2 regions of the Eubacterium sp. BIOML-A2 genome follow, and region 1 is predicted to be linked to the other one. Evidence: a T-box and tRNA genes for the amino acid it is inferred to sense, from the RefSeq annotation. Region 1 holds a T-box; the other holds one or more tRNA genes.

The links. The T-box of region 1 lies ahead of proS (proline--tRNA ligase). A T-box ahead of a tRNA ligase gene usually reads a tRNA of that ligase, here a tRNA-Pro.
Positions count from the first base shown of each region.
Region 2: it encodes a tRNA-Pro, which carries the amino acid that the T-box ahead of proS (proline--tRNA ligase) is inferred to sense. The anticodon was not compared.

Region 1 covers NZ_WKZK01000004.1:84,677-89,932, forward strand. Annotated here, with positions in the region: gene GKG43_RS02550 (5-bromo-4-chloroindolyl phosphate hydrolysis family protein) at 1-552, shown strand, start outside; gene GKG43_RS02555 (toxic anion resistance protein) at 593-1,726, shown strand; T-box leader at 1,877-2,085, shown strand; gene proS (proline--tRNA ligase) at 2,302-3,744, shown strand; gene rpsL (30S ribosomal protein S12) at 4,009-4,428, shown strand; gene rpsG (30S ribosomal protein S7) at 4,687-5,157, shown strand; gene fusA (elongation factor G) at 5,174-5,256, shown strand, end outside.
Region 2 covers NZ_WKZK01000022.1:43,442-48,697, reverse strand. Annotated here, with positions in the region: gene GKG43_RS09880 (putative peptidoglycan glycosyltransferase FtsW) at 1-297, opposite strand, end outside; gene asnB (asparagine synthase (glutamine-hydrolyzing)) at 435-2,315, opposite strand; tRNA gene GKG43_RS09870 (tRNA-Pro) at 2,531-2,605, opposite strand; gene GKG43_RS09865 (hypothetical protein) at 2,675-3,133, opposite strand; gene GKG43_RS23590 (spore coat associated protein CotJA) at 3,154-3,276, shown strand; gene GKG43_RS09855 (spore coat protein CotJB) at 3,273-3,542, shown strand; gene GKG43_RS09850 (manganese catalase family protein) at 3,546-4,163, shown strand; gene GKG43_RS09845 (trypsin-like peptidase domain-containing protein) at 4,364-5,256, opposite strand, start outside.

The DNA of each region.
Region 1 (5,256 bases):
ATCGTCAGCAATGAGGCCTATGCCCAGTATACAGACCTCATGCAGCGCATAGAAAAGCAGAAACAGGAGGAACGTTTGGAGAAAGCGCGCCGGGCTGAGGAGGATATGAATATGGACCCGCAGGTAAAAGAGATTATCCGGGCGGGGGATGAGTATATCAAAAAGATCGAAAAATGTAATGATGCGATTCCGGGGGAAGAGATTTCGGCAAAGATATCCCGTATACAGACCCTGGTGGACCGGATTTTTGACCGGGTTGAACAGAATCCGGAGAATTTACCGGATATCCGGCGGATGATGGAGTATTATCTTCCGACAACAGTCAAGCTTCTGGAGGCCTATGAGGAGCTGGATGCACAGCCGGTTCAGGGAGCCAATATTATTTCATCCAAGAGTGAGATCGAGAAAACTCTGGATACTTTAAATGCAGCGTTTGAGAAACTTCTGGACAGCCTGTTCCAGGATACGGCATGGAATGTATCGGCCGATATATCGGTTCTGAACACAATGCTGGCACAGGAGGGACTTACCAAGGACGATTTTAAAAAGTAGAAAAAAATTAGATGCAGACTTACCGGATGGAGGAAGTAAAATGAACAACGAATTTGAAGGATTTGCAGCAACCCCTGAACTGACGCTGGAACCTTTCCAGGAGCAAAAACAGGCAGTAGAGGTCGTGGAGAAAGAAGAAGTTGTATTTGATGACAACATATTGACGGATGAAGAAAGACGGGCAGTCGATAACTTTGCAAACCAGATCGACCTGACCAATTCTTCCGTTATTCTTCAGTATGGGGCAGGCACACAGAAGAAGATGGCGGACTTTTCTGAGACGGCGCTGGAGAACGTTAAGACGAAAGACCTGGGGGAAATCGGAGACCTTTTGTCTGGCGTAGTGAAAGAGCTGAAGGATTTTGATGAAGAGGAAGAGAAGGGGTTCCTGGGGATATTTAAGAAGACTTCTAACAAAATAAATGCCATGAAGTCAAAGTATACTAAGGCGGAGACAAACATTAACCAGATATGTAAAGTACTTGAGAACCATCAGGTACAGCTGTTAAAAGATATTGCGATACTGGATAAAATGTATGAGGTGAATCTGACCTACTTTAAAGAACTTTCCATGTATATACTGGCAGGAAAAAAGAAACTGCAGGAGGTACGCACCACGAAACTTCCGGAACTGCTGAATAAGGCCCAGAGAGACGGACTGCCGGAGGATGCACAGGCTGCCAGAGACCTGGACTCCATGTGCAACAGATTTGAAAAGAAAATACATGACCTCGAGCTGACCCGCACCATTTCAATCCAGACCGCGCCTCAGATCCGCCTCGTGCAGGGGAATGACACCCTTATGGTAGAAAAGATCCAGTCCACGATCGTAAATACCATACCATTGTGGAAGAGTCAGATGGTTCTGGCTCTCGGTGTGGAGCATTCGGCTCAGGCAGCTGCTGCCCAGCGCGAAGTGACAGACATGACAAATCAGCTGCTGCGTAAGAATGCCGAGAAACTGAAAATGGCAACAGTTGAAACTGCCAAAGAGTCAGAACGCGGCATTGTAGACATTGAAACGCTGAAGATGACGAACGAATCTCTGATTTCTACGCTCGACGAAGTGATGCACATCCAGCAGGAGGGCAGACAGAAACGCCGTGAGGCAGAGCAGGAGATGATGCGTCTGGAGGGCGAGCTGAAACAGAAGCTGCTGCAGGTTCAGGGATAAGATGACGTTACTGTATAAGTCCGCAGGGAATGAAAGGTAACGTAACAGGACAGACTTTCCTGAACTGATACAAGGCGAAGCCGTCAGGATCAAGATTAGCGGAGCAGAATCCCTTGACAAAGAGAGGGTTTTCGAGTAGAATCACAGTTACTACAGGCGATGAACGGGAATAGTATATGCAGGAAACGATACAGAGAGGAGGCCGTTAGGTGTGAGGCCTTTGCGGAGAATGTATAGAACCGGCCCGGGAGCTGCTGTGTGAAAGCACGGCGTAGAACCGGCGTTAACGGTGTTTGAGTGAGCTGCGTCAGGAGATGCAGTTAATTAGGGTGGTACCGCCGAGACTTTCGGTCCCTTTTTGGAGGGGAAGAAGGTCCCGGCGTTTTTGTATATTTAAGTATACCCAAAGGGCATCCCGTAACTCATGCCCTGCGGGCGGATCTGCAGCAAGCTGCAGAATAATGTATAACCGGCATACCCGGGATACCTGAGTATACAAAAACACCGGGACAGCACGACTTTCTGACACATGAAATACGGGCAGGGGCCCTGGAGAATGGAAAAGGAGACATATTATGGCTAAGGAAAAGAAACTGGTTGAATCAATCACATCAAGAGACGAGGACTTTGCACAGTGGTATACAGATGTAGTCCGTGAGGCAAAGCTGTGCGACTATTCGGGAGTAAAAGGATGTCTGAATTATCTGCCCAATGGGTATGCAATCTGGGAGAATATCCAGAGCGGCCTCGACAGGCGGTTTAAAGAGACCGGAGTAGAGAATGTCTATCTTCCTGTTCTGATCCCGGAGGCATTGCTTCAGAAGGAATCGGACCATATTGAAGGATTTGCTCCTGAAGTGGCATGGGTGACCCACGGCGGCCTGGAGAGACTGCAGGAAAGATTCTGCATCAGGCCTACATCAGAGACCATGTTCTGTGATTTGTGGAGCAGAACAGTGCAGTCTTACCGGGATCTGCCGAAAGTATGGAATCAGTGGTGTTCCGTATTGCGATGGGAAAAGACCACGAGACCTTTCCTGCGTTCCAGAGAATTCTTGTGGCAGGAAGGACATACGATCCATGCAACATACGAAGAGGCGGAGCAGCGGACACTGACCATGCGTGATGTATACAGAGACTTTATTCAGGATGACCTGGCAATTCCCCTGATTTCCGGGCGGAAAACAGAAAGTGAAAAGTTTGCCGGGGCGCAGGACACATACACAGTGGAGGCGCTGATGCACGATGGAAAGGCACTGCAGTCCGCAACAAGTCATTTCTTTGGAAGTGCATTTCCGGATGCGTTTGATATCAAATATGCGGATAAGAACAACGAGCTGCACAGTGTATATGAGACATCCTGGGGGCTGTCCACGAGAATCATCGGCGCCATTATCATGGTGCACGGCGATGACAGCGGCCTGGTGCTGCCGCCGAGAATTGCACCTGTCCAGACGAGAGTGATTCCGATCGCCCAGCACAAAGAGGGCGTTCTCGAGAAAGCGAACGAACTGCTTGGCGCCCTGAAGGATGCGGGCTATAAGGCGAAGATCGATGATTCGGAAAAGAGTCCCGGGTGGAAATTCAGTGAGCAGGAGATGCTCGGCATCCCGACCAGAATAGAAATCGGTCCAAAAGACATTGAAAACAATCAGGTTGTAGTAGTACGGCGCGATACAAGAGAAAAAATCGTCGTATCCATGGACGAGATTACGACAAAATTGGGCGACATCCTGGAAACAATCCAGAAAGATATGTTTGACAGGGCAAAAGCATTTCTGGATTCCCATATAGACAGTGCGGTAACGATGGAAGAAATGAACGAAAAATTCCAGGGCAACCGTGGATTTATCAAAGCTATGTGGTGTGGTGACGAGGCTTGTGAAGACGAAATCAAAACCCAGACAGGCGGTGCATCTTCCAGATGTATCCCGGATGACGAAGAACATCTCTCAGACGTGTGCATCTGCTGCGGAAAACCGGCGAAGCATATGGTCTACTGGGGAAAAGCGTACTAAACTGTGAGGAGGGGCCAGTCCCTTCTGCAAAGGGGGCCGCCCCTTCTGCAGAGGGGTCTGACCCCTTTGAACATCAAGAAACAAAAAAGTTCCGTAAAAATCATCGAAAATCCCTTGACTTTCCCGCAAAAACGTAATAAACTAATTTAGCGTGCATAAAAAGGCATTATTTTTTGGCGCGTAAATCAAGATAATTACGATTATCTGCAACCCCTTTCCACATAAGTGAGAAGGAAACGAAAGAATCATAGGAGGTGAAAAAGAATGCCAACATTTAACCAGTTAGTTAGAAAAGGACGTCAGACTTCTGAAAAGAAATCAACAGCACCGGCACTTCAGAAAGGATACAACTCTCTGCAGAAACGTGCTACGAATGTATCTGCACCACAGAAGAGGGGTGTATGTACAGCTGTTAAGACAGCTACACCAAAGAAGCCTAACTCAGCTCTGAGAAAAATCGCCAGAGTTCGTCTCTCTAATGGAATCGAAGTAACAAGCTATATCCCAGGTGAAGGACACAACCTGCAGGAGCATAGTGTTGTTCTGATCCGTGGAGGAAGAGTTAAGGACCTGCCAGGTACAAGATACCATATCGTAAGAGGTACACTTGATACAGCAGGTGTTGCTAAGAGAAGACAGGCTCGTTCTAAATACGGCGCTAAGAGACCAAAAGACGCAAAATAAAAGCGGCTTTTAAAGGTTTGTCTAATTAGCAGATTATGTAACTAAACAGTTAAATCGTATCACAAACAGAACTATGATTATCGTAGGTTGCGGATTTATGCAGGCGCTTAGTCCATTCAATTGATGAAGCGCTGACGTTTATAGACAGGTCCCGCGGCCACGAGCACATGAAGCGCGATTTCCATAGAAAGACACATGTGAGTACCGATGAATTAATCCCGGCAGAGACCGGAAATAATGATTAAGGAGGGAAGGACCGTGCCACGTAAAGGACATACTCAAAAAAGAGATGTATTAGCGGATCCAATATACAACAATAAGGTTGTTACCAAACTTATCAACAACATTATGTTAGATGGTAAGAAGGGTGTAGCACAGAAGATTGTATACGGAGCGTTTGAGAGAGTTGAGGCAAAGGCTGATAAGCCGGCTATCGAGGTTTTCGAGGAAGCAATGAACAATATCATGCCAGTTCTCGAAGTTAAGGCAAGACGTATCGGTGGTGCAACTTATCAGGTGCCGATCGAAGTAAGAGCAGACAGAAGACAGGCTCTTGCACTTCGCTGGTTAACAACCTATTCTCGCAACAGAGGTGAGAAGACAATGGAAGAAAGGCTTGCAAATGAAATTCTGGATGCAGCCAATAACACTGGTTCATCAGTGAAGAAGAAAGAAGATATGCATAAGATGGCAGAGGCAAATAAAGCATTTGCTCACTACCGTTTTTAATTAGGAGGAAAAAATCTTGGCTGGAAGAGAATATCCACTAGAAAGGACCAGGAATATAGGGATCATGGCTCATATCGATGCTGGTAAGACAACATTGAC
Region 2 (5,256 bases), on a different contig from region 1:
TGACTGTGCGCTGTAGGCGCTGGTACTGTAGAGCATCACCAAACCAAAGCACATCAGAAAAATGATCACCAGCAGCAGATCGTAATCAAAATACCGGATGCCCTTTTTCACCCGCTGCTTCCTTCCGGCCTTTTTCTCCGCAGGCGGCGGAGAATGCGGAACGCTCTGCATGGGCCGTGTTGCGTCCGGCCTCTTTCTCCTGGCTTCTATACTGCCGCCATCACTGCTGCCTCTGCCCGGCGGCGTTGCACGCTTCCTCCCGTTATTTCGAATCGGCTGCACTGTCCTGCTTCTCATGATATCTCCCCTGTTCCTGAATTTTTACAAAAGATCTCGTCTGTTTACTCCTGCCAGGTATTATTGTGGCATTTTACGAAAACAGACGCGCTAAAACAGCCGGCCGCCATCGACTCCGGCCGGCTGTCCTTCTTTTCCTATCTGCTGCTCATAGCCGGATGCACCGGTTTGCCATGCTCAAAAAATCTGTCATACCACACAAGGAAAATATAGACCGTCCAGATCTTACGGCTGTTGTCTGTTTTCTCATTTGTATTCTTACCATCCTTATGCTCATCCAGCATTTTCACCAGCATGTCTGTATTGAAAAACTTCTCCGCCGCTTCGGATGTAAACATCTTTTTTACTATATTATAATACTTCTCTTCCCTCAGCCAAACTCTGATCGGAATCGGAAAGCCCAGCTTTTTCTTTTCTGCTGTCTTACTCCGTATTACTTTATCTGCTGCCGCCCTCAGGGCCACCTTAGTCCTCGGTGCGCGCACTTTATAATCCAGCGGCAGGGTCTCGGCCAGTTCCAGCACCTCCCTGTCCAGAAACGGCACTCTGACTTCCAGCGAATTAGCCATTCCCATCTTATCGCCCTTCATCAGGATATCGTGCACAAGCCACAGATGCAGATCCACATACTGCATCTTCGTTACCGGGTCTTTTCCCTTTACCCGTTCGTAAAGCGGGCGTGTTACCTTCTGAATCCCCGGCTCACATCCTTTCTTGAGCAAGCGGCTGGCTTCTCTCTCCGTAAAAATATTCGTAGCATTTGCAAAATAACGCTCCTCCAGTGTCTTGCCGTGCCTCATCAGGAATCCTCTCCCCTTCACTCCTCTTGGCAGACAGCGCTCCGCAAACTTACCAAGCACTCTTCTGATGCACATGGGAATCTTATTAAATGCGGTATGCTCCAACGGTTCACAATATATGTTATAGCCTCCGAAAAGCTCGTCAGAGCCTTCTCCCGAAAGTACTACTTTTACCTTCTTGGCAGCCTCTTCACTCAAAAAATACAGGGCGATAGCAGCCGGATCAGCCACCGGTTCATCCATATAATACTGGATATCCGATAATTTGTCCCAATATTCCTCCGGCGTAATTACCTTTGCATCGTTCTGCATATTGATGCTTGCCGCAAATTCCTTTGCATCCTGAATCTCACTGTATTTCCCCTCGTCAAACCCTACGGTAAAGGTACGGTCCACCTGCCCCAGATACGTCAGATAACTGGAATCCACGCCACTTGAAAGGTAGGACGCAACCTCAACATCACTGATCTTGTGTTTTTCCACCGACTCTTTCATAACGTGTTCGATATCTTCCACAATCTCCTCAAAGGACTTCCTGCTGTTCCCCGTAAAATGCGGTTCAAAGTACCTGGTTATCTCCATCTTTCCGTTTTCATATGTGAAATAATGGCCCGGCTGAAGACAGAATACCCCCTTGAAGAAAGTCTCATTTGTGGGTACAAACTGAAAAGAGAGGTAATTTCCAAGGGCCGCCTCATTAAAGACTTTATCAAACTTTGGATGCTCCATAAATGACTTGATTTCTGAGCCGAACATCAGTGTACCATTCATCTGTGCATAATATAGCGGCTTAATGCCAAAAATATCCCTTGCCGCAAAAAGTTTTTTCTTCTTGATGTCCCAGATTGCAAATGCGTACATCCCGCGCAGCCTGTCCACAAGGTTCTCGCCCCACTCCTCATAACCGTGCAGAAGCGTCTCAGAATCCGTATTTGATACAAATATATGCCCGGCCTCCACCAGGTCACTCCGCAGGTCCTGGTAATTATATATCTCTCCGTTAAACACCAGCACCATGCTGCGATCCTCATTGTAAAGCGGCTGGTCTCCCACCGATGAGAGGTCAATGATGCTCAGCCGTCTAAAACCCAGCGCCGCATCCTCATCCACATACCTGCCCTCACTGTCCGGTCCTCTGTGTACGATCGTGTTCATCATATTGACCAGTACCTGTTCTCTATCTTCAACTTCTCCTACAAATCCTGCAAATCCACACATAAAAATTTATCTCCTTTTATTATGCCATCCTGTTCTACCGCGTATCAAAGGATACTCTACTATATAACTTGTCCTATATTATAGCTTTTTTTACATATAAAAACAACTTTTTTTAAAAGAAGGGAAATTGGCATGATTTTTGGCCAAAAATGATCAATTCCAAATAACATGTTTAACATAAGAAAAGCAGTGCATAAGAAGCACTGCTACTCTGATCGGGGTGACAGGATTCGAACCTGCGACCTCACGGCCCCCAGCCGTGCGCTCTAACCAAACTGAGCCACACCCCGCCTCACTTGTTCTATTATATAAGACTTTTGCCAAATTGTAAAGTGGAACCTTTTTAATTTTCTTCCATACTATAATATTGTAAATGATATGGAAGGAGATATCGCAAATGGCGAATTGTCAAAACAATATGCGCTACGGCAGACAAATGAACTATAATAACTGCCGCAGCATGCCGAACGGTAATAATAACTGCCGTCCTGCACCTGCCCCCATGCCAAGAACTGACCGCCAGTGCGGAGCACCGGAGCCTTGTGGATGCCGCACTCCAGAGCCACGCAAACCAGAACCATGTGGTTGCCGCACTCCAGAACCACGTAAACCGGAACAGTGCGGTTGCCGCGCTCCAGAATCCCGTAAACCAGAACAGTGCGGTTGCCACACTCCAGAACCACGTAAACCAGAACAGCGCGGTTGCCGCACTCCGGAACCATGCGGACATCATCCGGAACACCACAAACCAGAACAGTGTGAATGCCGCACTCCGGAACGCCATCCCTCACAGCCGTGTGGATGCCGTTATGATGCATTGGAAGATTTCCCAATTGCTATGGCATACGTGCCCTGGCAGAAATGGCGGAATTTATACGAACCTTGTAAAGGCTTCCAGAGAGGTACAATTTTTGAAGACCTCTCAAAACCATTTCATGGAAGAGGAGGGTGTAATCGATGAGTGAACGTCCATGCAAAAAAGATTTACTTGACCATATCAATGCGGTCAGCTTCGCGGTGGATGACGTGAAACTTTTTCTTGATACCCACCCCTGCGATGAAGATGCACTCGCTTATTTTCGCGAGTACAGCCGCATGAGAAATGAGGCTCTGAAAGAATATGCCGCATACTATGGTCCTCTTACAATTGATACCACTGTCTATTCCTGCGCTGACAGGTGGGACTGGATCAATGAGCCATGGCCATGGCAGGAAGGAGGATGTTAGTATATGTGGGGTTATGAAAAAAGACTGCAGTATCCAGTAAAAATTACACAGACCAACCCGAAAATTGCTCAGATCATTATTACACAATTCGGGGGACCCGACGGCGAACTCGCTGCTTCCATGCGCTATCTTTCTCAGAGATACACAATGCCTTACAAAGAGGTGACCGGTATTCTGACAGATATCGGTACGGAAGAACTGGCTCATATGGAGATGATCTGTGCCATTGTCCATCAGCTCACCAGAAACCTGACACCGGAAGAAATTGAGAAATCCGGCTTCGGTACCTATTATGTAGACCATACCCTTGCGCTCTGGCCGCAGGCGGCGAGCGGAATGCCGTGGACAGCAACTGTGTTCCAGTCAAAAGGCGATCCAATCACCGATCTCCATGAAGATATGGCTGCAGAACAAAAAGCTAGAACTACTTATGACAATATCCTGAGACTGGTGAAAGACCCAGAAGTCTGTGATCCTATTCGTTTCCTGAGAGAACGTGAGGTTGTTCATTATCAGAGATTCGGAGAAAGTTTGCGTATCGTTCAGGATAATCTGGACAGTAAAAACTTCTATGCCATCAATCCTGAATTCGATATTCGTCAGGACTGCGGCTGTAAATAAAGTGGCATCAGCAGGCTCTGTCAGTTGATGTAAACTCTTCATACGAACGGTTTATAAGTTTAAAATACAGGACGCTGCCTTACCATAAAGGCTGCGTCCTGTATTGTATTTATGCGGTATCTGCCGCTGTGTGTTCTTTTTATCCCTGCAGGAAATACATCGAAGAGGTCCTGCAGGTATATATCTGCGTTCCTATATGGCTATTCCGCCTTTGCACCTAATGTTACCTGATAGGTATTTTCAGTGTATTCCCCGTTACTTCCTGGAACCTGAACCGTCAGCGTCACGGTGTCACCTTTTGCATAATATCTTAACTGTTCTTTCAGTGTATTCATGCTGTCAATGGTAGTTCCATTCAATGCTGTTATAACTCCGCCCTTTGTCATTCCAGCTGCTTTTGCTCCGCCTCCGCTGGTAACATCTGTCACATAAACGCCAAGCGGCATATTAAATCTCTGTGCATTCTCAGAGGTCACATCAATACCTTCGATTCCCAGATATCCTCTGTCTGCTTCCGCAACTTTGGATTTTGTCTGCTGATTCATGAGATTTGTAATAATATCTGACACATCGCTGATCGGAATTGCGTAGCCGACACCTTCAACAGAGCTTCCTACGAGTTTGGAGGAGTTAATTCCGATAACCTCTCCGTTTGCATTCACCAAAGCGCCGCCGCTGTTACCTGGATTGATCGCTGCATCTGTCTGAATCAGTCTGACATCGCTGGTTGTTGTTTCACCTGTCATAGTGTCTGTAGTCGTACTCTCACGATCCGTCGCGCTTATAACACCAGTCGTAACAGACTGGCCGTATCCGAGTGCGTTTCCGATGGCAATGGCCGGCTCCCCAACTTTCAACTGAGTAGAATCTCCCAGGGTAGCTACTGCAATCTTATCCATTGTATCTTTGGAAATCGTATCCAGCGGCACGGCAATGACTGCCAGGTCATGGGACGGGTCTGTCCCTTTAATATCTGCCTCAAGGCTTGTGCCGTCATCGAATGTAACTGTCAGTGTCTCACTGCCTTCCACCACATGATTGTTCGTTACAATCAGAAGTTCCGAGTCATTCTGGGCTATGATAATACCCGTAC